DNA from 2 places in the Shewanella sp. 10N.286.51.B7 genome. Region 2 is predicted to be linked to the other one. Evidence: riboswitches for the same ligand, from Rfam matches in the RefSeq annotation. Region 2 holds a riboswitch; the other holds the start of a gene.
What was found. A riboswitch is a leader RNA that binds a small molecule or an ion and turns the genes downstream of it on or off. The one in region 2 is predicted to bind cobalamin.
Positions count from the first base shown of each region.

Region 1: it holds a riboswitch for cobalamin, as region 2 does, so the genes downstream of both, BCU84_RS00355 (ABC transporter ATP-binding protein) here and BCU84_RS15285 (TonB-dependent receptor) in region 2, are expected to answer to the same signal.

Region 1 covers NZ_MCUF01000002.1:20,998-27,321, reverse strand. Annotated here, with positions in the region: gene cobT (nicotinate-nucleotide--dimethylbenzimidazole phosphoribosyltransferase) at 1-665, opposite strand, end outside; gene BCU84_RS00360 (iron ABC transporter permease) at 688-1,800, opposite strand; gene BCU84_RS00355 (ABC transporter ATP-binding protein) at 1,797-2,627, opposite strand; cobalamin riboswitch at 2,762-2,956, opposite strand; gene BCU84_RS00350 (histidine phosphatase family protein) at 3,106-3,984, opposite strand; gene metH (methionine synthase) at 4,417-6,324, shown strand, end outside.
Region 2 covers NZ_MCUF01000056.1:47,721-54,044, forward strand. Annotated here, with positions in the region: gene queG (tRNA epoxyqueuosine(34) reductase QueG) at 1-205, shown strand, start outside; gene BCU84_RS15270 (dodecin) at 393-602, opposite strand; gene BCU84_RS15275 (LysR family transcriptional regulator) at 1,188-2,099, shown strand; gene BCU84_RS15280 (HDOD domain-containing protein) at 2,196-2,948, opposite strand; gene BCU84_RS15285 (TonB-dependent receptor) at 3,133-5,112, opposite strand; cobalamin riboswitch at 5,251-5,489, opposite strand; gene BCU84_RS15290 (hypothetical protein) at 5,733-6,324, opposite strand, start outside.

The sequences.
Region 1 (6,324 bases), on a different contig from region 2:
AGGTTCATCGCCACAGTTAATAACTCGGTTTTTAATGCAAACGCTTCATCGTTAATACCCGTACCTCGGCCAACACAATCTTTAATATCTAATTTCAATAAAGCTGCCATCACCGCTGCGGCAGATGATGTATTACCTATGCCCATTTCACCTAAAGCAATTAAATTACAACCTGAATCATAATGGCGCTGCACCACTTCATTGGCATAACTAAAACCATCTTTAACCGACAATAAGCTCATCGCAGGCTTTTGATGAATCGCTTTTGTGCCTGAGCCGAGTCGATGGTTAGTCACGCTAGGCGCATCACTTGGGGTGAGCATCCCGCAATCAATCACTTCAAGGTTTAAGCCCATTTGACGACAAAAGACATTAATTGCTGCGCCGCCAGAGGCAAAGTTTGCCACCATTTGTTTAGTCACTTCACTCGGCGCAATAGACACCCCGTGGGCTGCAATACCATGATCCCCTGCAAACACTAACATTGCAGGTTCTTTAATCGACAATTTGTGTCTGCCATTAAATTGTTTGGCAAACTGCACTTGAGCAATTTGCTTTGCCAAGGTTTCTAAAAGACCTAGCGCGCCCAAAGGCTTAGTTTTTTGGTTTATTTTATGTTGGATCTGCTCATCTATATGATGGTTAACCGGATCTACTGCAAACATTTTTATACTCCAAAACAGCGTCTTAACGACGATGGCGTAAAACAAATAGGAAGAACACACTACCAATAGCAGCCGTAATAATCCCAACAGGTAATTCTTGGTTAGCCAGTAAGCAACGGGCGAGTACATCTATCCACACCATAAATAATCCACCGACAAGTGCGGTAATTAAAATAGGCTGCTGCCCAGGGAAAAGTAGCCTAACAGTATGGGGGATCATTAACCCCACAAAGCCAATACCGCCGCAACTTGCCACGAGTACGGCGGTGATTAATGAACACAATACCAACATATACAAACGCAGCTTGGCGACATTTACCCCCAATGAGTGGGCACTTTCATCGCCAGCCTGTATCGCGATAACTTGACGCTTAAATGCCAATATAATCAATATACTGGCTGATACCACCACAGCGGGTATCACCAGACCTTGCCAACTTGCTTTGGCAAAACTGCCTAAGCTCCAAAACAGCACTGACGCCGCAGCTTGCGGGCTAGAAAAATACAATACCAAGCTGGTCAGTGCGCCAAACATGAATGAAGTAGCAACACCGGATAACAGCATTCTTTCAACTTGGCTTGCGCGGCCAAAACCCGATAAAGACAACACCAATAACACTGAAAAACACGCACCAATAAATGCCCCTATGGGCAAACTGAGTGATGACCATGACCACCAGGCATCATGACTAAACCAGCCAGAACGCAGTATCGCCTCGGCTAAGTGGCTACCAGACTCCGACAACCATTGCTGCACTAATCCTTGGCTACCAAAAAAACTCAGCACCAATACTGCGCCAAAAGAGGCTCCAGAACTTATACCAAATAAATAGGGATCTGCTAACGGATTTCGCGTGACAGTTTGCAACACACTGCCCGCGAGCGCTAAACCTGCGCCAGCAATAAAGGCTAATGCAATTCGAGGTAAACGTAACTCAAACACAATTCGTTGCGTTAAGGCATTAGCGCTGTCAGCGTCAGCGCCCAAAAACGGTGAGGTAAATAAGCCAAGTACTTGCTCAAAACTAATGTTTGCAGCGCCAAAGCTTGATGCTGCAATCGGTGTCATTAGGGTTAATAATGCGGTTGCAAAAATTAATAGCTTATATTTCATCGATGATGCAGCTAGGGTCATAAACTTGCCTCTGCTTCATCATCTTTACTATGACCACCACTTTGATAGCCATAAAAATAGGTAATCAAAGGCTTGCCGTGTTGAGGGTGTTTGGACACTTGGCAACATACCCCGAATACATCACCAATAATGGCTTCAGTTAACACTTCATCTGGTAAACCTTGCGCAATGCACTTGCCTGCATTTAACAGTATTAAGCGATCGCACACAGCACTGGCTAAATTCAAATCATGAATAGAAGCAATCACACTGATCCCAAGTTGCCTAACTAGCTCTAAAATTTGGATTTGATAACGAATATCTAAATGATTGGTCGGTTCATCAAGAATCAGCAGCTGAGGTTTTTGCACAATCGCACGGGCAATTAATGCCCGTTGTTTTTCGCCACCTGATAACTGCTCATATTGCTGCTTGGCCTTTAATTGCAAACCAACTTTGGTAAGTGCATCGGCAATATCTTGTTTATCCGACAGAGAATCACTTTCAAACAAGCCTTTATGGGGCGTTAACCCCATTGCGACAATTTGCTCTGTGGTCATTTCAAAATAGTGCGGAGTTTCTTGCTGAACGACTGCCACTTGAGTCGCCAGTTGCTTTTGGCTAAAGCCATTAATGTTACGGCCAAAAAGCTTCACATTGCCTTGCTCTGGGGTGATATAACGATAGAGACAACGCAGTAAGCTCGACTTACCAGCGCCATTGGGGCCAATCAGTCCAAGCATTTCTCCCTGATTTTGACTAAAGCTGACGCGAGAAAGGATCTGGTTATCATCAGCAGACCAACTGAGGAGTTCAACGTTTAACGCTGAAGGGATATCTGCACTCATATCTTTGTCGCCTTAGCGATAACGCCTACAGCGCTAGCGATAAAAAATGCATTAATACCTGATAAGGAAAATGAACGAATAAATAACATTAACACTCCGCCTAAGTCACCCGCTTAGGTTGCATAACGCTGTTAAACAGCAAAGAAAATAACGCTAGGTATCTGACTTAGTGGGCAAACGAACAAGCTAGCTTGCTATTTAATGCCACATCACAGTTGCGGGTACAGTTCATGCTAATCATCATAAGTAACTTATGAATGCCATGATTCCCTATTCATTTACTGGCTATCGAGTTTTACTAACGACAAAGCAGTAAATTAACGTTATTACATTTTAAACAAACAGTGATTATTAAGTGCTTGGCTTGCAAGCGGTTAAACTGTTCTCGCACTATTGTACGATATATCTCACCGAGTTTATGACCTTTTAACGATAATCTTTTAGTGATTTAGTTGCTCAAGTTTTACAGGTAATTAGTTTAACTCGGCCAATGTAATCGGTAGACGGGTTTACTGGCCGCAGGTCTTGTCATTGAATGCGTCGATTCAATTTCAGAAGCACTGTTAACTGACTGTTTAGTTACTGCCAGTTCTGGCCAATAAACATCAATCACCACTGTGGCGCCGTAATCTATCGCCAGCTGTGAATACAAACCAGCGCATTGATCAAGCCCTAAAATATGACTCATGATGCAGCGGATCACGCCGCCATGGGTGACAATCAAAGCTGTCGCTTTCTCATTCTCAGTAGCAGTGCCATTATCAAAGTCAGTATCAGGCGCTGAAGCAAGGCTTGATTCAACTGAAACTTGTTCATTTAATTGCTTCAAACTTGATAACTGAGCCGCAAGTTGACCAGACACCTCGGCAAGTCCATTAGTGACTCTAGCTTCAAACTCAAGCATCGTTTCGCCATTAGGTGGTGTATGCAGCCAAGGGTTAGTCCAATAGCTATCTACAGCTTGGCCGTCATGTTGGTATAAAGCATCAAACGTTTGCCCATCCCAATCACCAAAATCTACTTCTTGAAATTGCGGCATCTGTATTACTTCAGCTAACAAGATGGTTTGGCAATCAACCTCTCGCTTGTTAACAGGTTCATTAGCATTAAGTTGTTGGCTGAAGCTGCGGTTTTGATTTATATCAGCGACTAAATTTTGGGCAAATTGCTGGCAACGTATTAAAGGAGAGCTGTATATCGTTAGCGGAGCAGCTTGCAAAGCCCCGCCTAATTTTTTTACGCTAGCCTCCATGGTGGCCACGCCCAAAGGCGTAAGCGCAACATCGGTTTTACCACGTAAAATATTGCCACCTTCGCACTGACCATGACGCAGTAATATCATTTTGGCTTGTTGCATATTAACGCTTCACCCTTGTTTCGTTTCGTTCAGTTCAGTGCAACTCAGCTCAATTCACTCAGCTTCGTGCCTTCATTCTGTTTCGAGCCTTCATTCAGTTCAAGCATACACTCAGCTAACAGCCAGCCATTATCAAGCGTAAATCATTCACTTCTGACGATTATAAAGATTTCATAGACACTGAATTTAATCTAGCGTCCAGCTTACTTGTGTAATGCGCTTGCTCTTACAATCTATTTAAACGTATTATGGACGTCTATACGTTTAAATGTCCAAACAAATCTTGATGATGAATATTTTTGCAGGGATTTTTCACTTGTCAGCGCCTTTTATCCAATCAATAAAGGTATGCTAATGAGCGTTAATCGCACTGCCTCATCACCATATTGCTGGCCAATAGCACCAACTAATAAGTAATAAAGGTAATCAGTTATGACGAAGTCGACTTCCTACAGTCAGGTTCTTGAGCAACTTACCAATACGCTAAATGAGCGCATTGTAATCCTTGATGGTGCCATGGGGACCATGATCCAAGACTACAAATTGGAAGAAGCTGATTATCGTGGCGAGCGCTTTAAAGACTGGCATTGCGACGTAAAAGGCAACAACGACATGTTGATCCTAAGCCAACGTCAAATCATTAAAGACATTCACACCAAATACATGTTGGCTGGTGCTGACATTATCGAAACCAACACCTTTAATGCCACCACTATCGCCATGGCCGACTATGACATGCAGTCGCTATCGGCTGAAATGAACTTAGAAGGTGCTCGCGTTGCACGTGAAGCAGCTGATGAAGTGGCAGCGCAAACTGGCACGCCACGTTATGTTGCTGGTGTTTTAGGCCCGACAAACCGTACCTGTTCTATCAGCCCAGATGTAAACGATCCAAGCTTTCGTAATGTCAGTTTTGATGAACTGGTCGATGCGTATGTTGAATCTACCAGCGCTTTAATTGAAGGCGGCGCGGATATCATCATGGTCGAAACCATCTTTGATACCTTAAACGCCAAAGCCGCTTTATTTGCCATTGAAAAAGTCTTCGATAACTTGGGTGACCGCTTACCCGTGATGATATCGGGCACCATTACCGATGCATCAGGCCGTACACTCACAGGGCAAACTACCGAAGGTTTTTATAACTCACTGCGCCACATTAAGCCGCTTTCAATCGGCCTTAACTGTGCATTAGGCCCTAAAGAGCTACGCCCATACGTCGAAGAATTATCACGTATTGCAGAATGTTTTGTCTCTGCTCACCCTAATGCGGGTCTGCCAAACGAGTTTGGTGGTTACGATGAAACCCCAGAAGAAATGGCTGAAGTGATTCAAGATTGGGCCGCAGATGGCATGCTCAATATTGTCGGTGGCTGTTGTGGTAGTACGCCTGAGCATATTAATACCATTCGTGAGTCTGTGATAAATCACGACCCACGTAAACTGCCTGAGATCCCAGTCGCTTGTCGCCTTTCAGGACTTGAGCCATTAACCATTGATGGCGACTCATTATTTGTTAACGTGGGCGAACGTGCCAACGTCACAGGTTCTGCTAAGTTCCTACGCTTAATCAAAGAAGAAAAGTTTGAAGAAGCACTCGATGTGGTGCGTGAACAAGTCGAAAACGGCGCGCAAATCATCGACGTCAACATGGATGAAGGCATGCTCGATGGCGCCGAGTCGATGAAAAAGTTCTTAAACTTAATCGCCTCTGAGCCTGATATTTCTCGTGTCCCTATCATGATTGACTCATCAAAATGGGAAGTGATTGAAGCTGGCCTTAAGTGCGTTCAAGGCAAGTCGATCGTTAACTCTATTTCGATGAAAGAAGGCGAAGAAGCCTTTATCAAACAAGCGACCTTAGTGAAGCGTTATGGCGCTGCAGCCATCGTAATGGCCTTTGATGAAGACGGCCAAGCCGATACCCGCGCTCGTAAAACTGAAATCTGTACCCGTGCTTATCGCGTTTTAGTCGATGTTGTTGGCTTTCCACCTGAAGACATTATTTTTGACCCGAATATCTTCGCCATTGCTACGGGTATTGAAGAGCATGACAATTACGCAGTCGACTTTATCGAGTCGATTAAAGACATTAAAGCCACCCTGCCTTATGCAATGATTTCAGGCGGTGTTTCAAACGTCTCGTTCTCGTTTCGTGGTAACAACCCAGTACGTGAAGCGATTCATGCGGTGTTTTTATACCATGCGATTCAAGCTGGTATGGACATGGGGATTGTTAACGCAGGTCAATTAGCCATATACGATGATATTGACCCTGATTTAAAACAGAAAGTCGAAAACGTGGTGCAAAACTTACCTTGCCCTGTTGCCGACTCAACT
Region 2 (6,324 bases):
TGTCGCACTGGGTAATGCGCCTTTTAATAATGATATCGTGACCGCACTTAATGCACGCAAACAATCTGATGAAGTTGATGACATGGTCAGTGAACATATTGACTGGGCACTCAAACAACACTCACAAGCTCATGCTGAGTTAATCAGCCGTAAGACACTGCGAGTGGTTCGAGCTATTGAGAAAGGCTTACCACGAGATGCATAGTAAATACGGCTTGTTGTTCAAATAGGTCATGACTTACCACTATGACCACAACACCTTGATCACAACATCTTGAACACAACACCTTCAGTCAAAATAGTTGTGGGATAAATTTTAAGCTCAGCAGTAAGTAACCACTGCTGAGCTTTTTCGTTTAGACGCGACTCAAGTGAATTGATTATTGAACGTATTAACTTTGATCTAAGGTAAAGCCTACCTTGACGGTCACTTGCCAATGGGCAATCAAGCCTTCTTCCAAATGTCCTCTCGTTTCTACTACTTGAAACCAACGCATATGCTTAATAGATTTGTTCGCCGCAGAAATCGCATTCTTAATCGCATCATCCGAGCTAATGGGTGATGATCCTGTCAGTTCAATCAGTTTATAAGTATGGCTCATTATCACTCCGTCAGTATTGTTATGAACATTGACTGAGTATAGATAACCTATAAAAATCTGCGTAACTTCAAGATAATAAATGAACATGACTCTTATAGTTAACAATAAACTCTGAAGTGGCTTTGCCTGCCACAGCCCTAGTAGATTAAGACTACAACGGTCTCACTTGAGGCTTTAAGCACTCATGGTTAGTTGCTTTATTCAATACGGTCGCTTAATTCAATACGGTCGCTTTACGTAAAATAACTGAACACAAGCTTGTGCTATTACGGCTTATCCTTTTGGTGATAACTCTTCGCTAAATGTTTTTTTAGGTCTTATTGTTAAAGATTCTTAAGCAATTCCATCTGAATATAGCGCTTTAGCACAGATATTTACTTGTTCACTACCATTTTCTTCAAACACTTAAAAAGCCTAAGTTTGTAATTTTTATATCAAAACAACCAATAAGTTAACAATTAACCTACATTTATGTAAATTAATTACACAGGCGTCTGGACGTCTAGAAGTTTATTGTGTTACTCTGCCATTAATCAATCGAATAGATTTCACCCGCAAGTTGAACAGAATTCATGTGAGGATAATATGATAGAGCTGAGACACCTTCGTACTCTTATGGCGCTTAAAGAAAGTGGTAGCCTTGCTGGTGCCGCGAAAAAACGTTTCGTCACTCAATCAGCGTTATCACATCAGATTAAAGAATTAGAAACCCGTATTAACTCATCTATTTTTATTCGAAAGAGTAAACCGCTGTCATTCACGCAAGAAGGCGCTAGATTATTAAATCTTGCTGAAGAAATTTTACCTAAAGTCATGGTGACTGAATCAGACCTTAAAAAGGGTTTGGATAGTGAGTCACAATCACTGAAGTTGGGTATTGAATGCCATAGCTGTTTTCGTTGGTTAATGCCGGTAACAGAAGCATTTAAACAACTTGCGCCCGATGGCAGAATTGATCTTTCAAGCCGACATCTTTTCGACTCATTAAATGCATTAGAAATGGGCGAACTCGATATAGTACTCACATCAGATCCTGTCCCTGGTCATGCACTGGCTTATCAGCACCTATTTGATTTTGAGGTAAAGTTAGTCGTGGCTAATGAAAACCCGCTGGCAAAAGAAGCTTTTATTAAACCAGAGCAATTAGCTAAGCAAACTTTGATTTCATACCCAGTACCATTGCAACGTCTGGATATTTATAAGCACTTTTTAGAGCCCGCTGGTGTTGAAGCCGGTGAGCAAAAGCAGTGTGACTTAACCGCAATGTTACTACAACGTGTCGCTTGCAATGACGGCATCGCAGCCTTACCAAGCTGGTCGATCAACGAAAGCCATGGGCTAAACCTTGCCTCAGTTAAATTAGGCGCTGAAGGGTTAAAGCGACCACTATTTGCGGCTTATCGTCGTAATGCTGCCAATACCACATTAATCCAAAAGTGGTTAACCTTAGTGGCTGCTGAAGGCTTGAAATTACAACGTTTAAGTCAGCAACACTAAAGCTGAGGCTTCCATCATACGAAAGTTAACACATAAAAATGCCACTCATTGAGTGGCATTATTGTTTGAAGGTTTTATATTCACTCTTACTGAAGGTTATTCAAACTCAGCAAGAGGGTTTATCAATACATTACGCTTAGCAAGCACATGCCTTAACACCATGCCTGCCGAGTTAGGATTATCTGTTTGATTAATATTATGGGCGACCATAAATTCGTTACGTAAGTCATCATCTAAACCTAATGCTTCAAAAGCTTCAATAGACAAACTTTGCTGCTGAGTATCAATTAAGGTTTTGATCACTTGCAATGCAATCGCTTTCTCTGAAGCATCATTCAAAAATGCAAACGCACTTAAGGTAATCACTTGGCCAAAGACACTGAATAGCGCCAATGTTTGCACTTCATCAGCGTCGATATCTATGGGTTGGTCACTTTCTTCAATATCACGTAAATGTTGAACCGCATCAACAGCAATATTCTCTGTTAACGTCCAGTAACCCTTTACCAATTTGCTATAAGGCTCTTTTAGTTCATCTAAACGTTCTTTTAAATAGAATGAGAAAGCATAACGGTAGATATTAACTTGGCCTAAACGGATAAGCGCATCTTTGATACTGCGATTTTTAGTCGAAATAATACCACCAGCTTGAGCGGTATTACTGCGCCATAATAAATGGGCTGCTAAAGCAGGATCACTTGAAACAATATCAATGAGAATACGAATATCAGCTTCATTAATAAGTGCTTTCTTTAAAGGGATCAAAATACCGCGTCGACCGATCACCTGCTCTTCGTTGCCAATAATGGCTTTGACTTGAGTTAGCACTTGTTGCTCAAGGTAGGTCATATTGTACTGCTTCCCTTTAATCATTTTTATATATCTAGTAGGGAATTTATCCACATAAGCGGCACTAAGGTCAAGTAATTAATCCGTAATCAAACAAAAAGCCGACAAGCAATTTGTCGGCTTTAGGTTTTTAGTCAATTACACTGCTATGCCTAAGCATAACTGTGTATTAAACAAACAAGCTTTAGAAGCGGTATCCTGCAGTCAAACGAATTGAGCGGCCATTACCTGAGTAGTAACCGTTGCCCCAATCAGAATAGTATCCAGCACTGACATATTGTTCATCAAATAAATTATCTACACGTAAGCTCGCTTGCCATGCATGACGTTGATAATTTATCGCTATGTTCGTCAGTACATAACTATCGAGCTTATCATCTTGGTTGGCGTTATCCCCCTCCATGAAGCGCTCTCCGGTATAAGCGCCTTCTACAAAGACATTCACATGCTCATCAAAGTCGTAATTCACAAAGCTGCGACCAGAATGCTTAGCCACCCAAGAAAGTGCTTTGCCTTGGTTTTCGCCTTGTGTGAATTCAGCATCAATGTAATTGTATTCAACACCCCAAAGCCAGCTTTTAGCTAACGTGAGCTCGTATTTACCGCTAACACCATAACGACGAGATGCATCAGCATTAACATTTGCGCCATCAAAATTTCCCCCATCTGGCTTTTGGGCACTTGGGTCCCAGACAATTTCATCTTCAAGATCGAGTCGATACGCATTGATACTGGTTACTGAGTTTTTATGATTCCAATCCCATCCAGCTTCATATGAACGCCCAACTTGTGGCTTTAATCCAACCGTGCCTTTTTCGGTATAGGCTTGCTCATCGACTTTGGCAAAACGAAAATTATCATCAGCACGAATATATAAACGATGTGCTTGGTTTGGACGATAGTTTAAACCCAATTCAAGCGCGTGAGCATCTTGGTCTAAGTCAATGCCTTCGGGGTACACACCTATATCAACCAGCTCGTCTTCTGCTTTGGCATAGCGTCCACCAACCACATAAGATAAGGTTTTTGTTAATGGCACTGTGGCTTGTACAAATGCACTATATTGGGTTTGTTTGTTACTGCGGCCCATAGAGGTAAAGTCAGCTTCACCAATAAGTAAGTCTAACCCTGTTACTAATGACATTTCGCCATTTTCGAGTTGATACTTGGCTACCGCTTTTGGCAAAAAGCTAAATTGACTGCGCAAGTTACGACTAGGACTCCAAATGTTGCCTGTACTTAACGTATCGGTATAGCTTGCCTCAGCATTAACTGCCCATTGTTCGTTTAACTGATGTTGATAACCAGAACGTACCGAGGTCGTCATTTCATGTGTATATTGACTGTCATTATTATTTGAGGCGCGAGGATCATCGTTAAATTCATCTTCACTTATTGCCCCTGGTACTAAACGATTATCATCGTAATAGCTGCCTTCAATAAAAAAGTCTTGAGTGGCTGTTTGATATTGAAGCCGACCTAAAATTGACCCCGTGTCGCTTTCATTGTTATGGCGATAATTGTCAGACTGGTTATAGCTGCCAGATAAAAAATAACGCCAATCATCATTTATTGCGCCAGCAATATCCCCTTTCGCTTCATAAGTATTAAAGCTTCCGCCAGAAAGCTGCACTCCACCACCGGTACCGTTAGGGGCTTTAGTAATAATGTTAATAACACCGCCTACGGCTTGATCTCCATATAAAACACCGGCACTACCCGATAGGATTTCAACTCGCTCTATTTGGTTTAAAGGCACAGAACTAATACTTGGGCTGGCAATATCAATATTATTTAAACGACGACCATCCACAAGTATCAATGTATTGTTTGCTGCTTGTGAGGCTGTAAAACCGCGCATAGAAAAACTAGCACCAGAGCCGTTATCTGCAACTTGAATGCCGCTATGATTGCGTAGAAGTGTAATTAAGTCTGTTGCACCGCTCATTGCGATTTCTGCAGCATCAATAACATTGACGTTTGCGGCAATATTTATAGGTGCAGCCTCTGAACGACCAATAACCACAATGGTTTCGTCTGGTTTAATCTTGTCAGTCGTTTCAGCATAAGCTGATGTAGCAAGAGACATTGAAGCAATAGAGGCAGCTGAAAAGCTTAATACTAAGCTAAGTGCTGTTGCGATTTTTGTTGGATTAGTACCCATTTACCTTTAACTCCTAAAAGGAAAAATGGGGCATAGTTGCCGCAGCATAAAGCATCTTGTGATCCCAATAGCACGCATAAGCGCTATAGCATTCACAATGACGAAAAAAGGCTACATTTCGAGATCTGCCCACCGAAATCTCAAAATCATTTTTTGGGCCGGTCTCCGGACTCAGGTTGATGCCATGTATCATGACAAACGAAGCTGAATTTTTAACGTCGCTTTTGCTGGTTAATTATCAGCAAACAAGCTTACGCACTCAGATCTCACCATTACCGTTGCGGGGGCAGCACTAGATTTTCACTAGTTTCCCGATTATCCCTTAGCTGCTTATCTATTGATAAACGCCGATAGGCACCACAAAAAATTGACTATAAATAACTCTCATTGAGGTCATATAACATTGTTATGTTTGCTTAAATGCAAGTCCATATAACAATTGGCAGCATTATAACTGGTTAAAGTTACTTTTTAATATAAAGAATGAAGATCATTCATATTATTCAACGCTTAGTTATAAGGGTTGAATAATATGAAGGTGTCGCAATGAGACCTGCGCTAGGGGAATGGCTTAAATAATAAAACAGAGCACGACTTAGAATAGTCTCTATATCGAGTGCTTAACGCTGAAATTTAAGTTGCAGCATTTTAGAAATAAAATCACGATGATTTGAGCCATTAAGTGGCGGGTTAGATTCATTAAATACTTCCCCTCTCATCGATTTATGTAGCAGATACAAATCTTCTGTATCTTTTAATACCGCATAATAGCCAATTTCACCCTGACGAGTTCTCGCAGTCGCACCGCCATACATATTCTTCATATTGGTACAGCCGATAATGCCGTGAACGGCTTCTTTGCCACCAATTTGCGTCGTACCAAGCTGTTCATACGTCACACTGCCTTGGCAAGAATCTTTATAGGTATCAGCAAAACGATTAAGAAATTGAGTGCTATCAATATCGGTTGCCAACCCTTCAAATCCTTGAATACAGAATAAAGCAGACCAATCATTGAGGGATTCACCGGCAGGAACAAACTCAGCTTTATACATATTGCCTTTTTCTGAATTAAAGGCCATTTTCCAACCGACAGGCAGCTCAAATGACACTTTATTAGAAAAGATTGAAAGCTGTTTTTCTTCAGAACCGCCACCAGCATCTGAATTAGCTGTTATGGCGTTAATGTATGGTGGTGGCTCTTTGGCCACT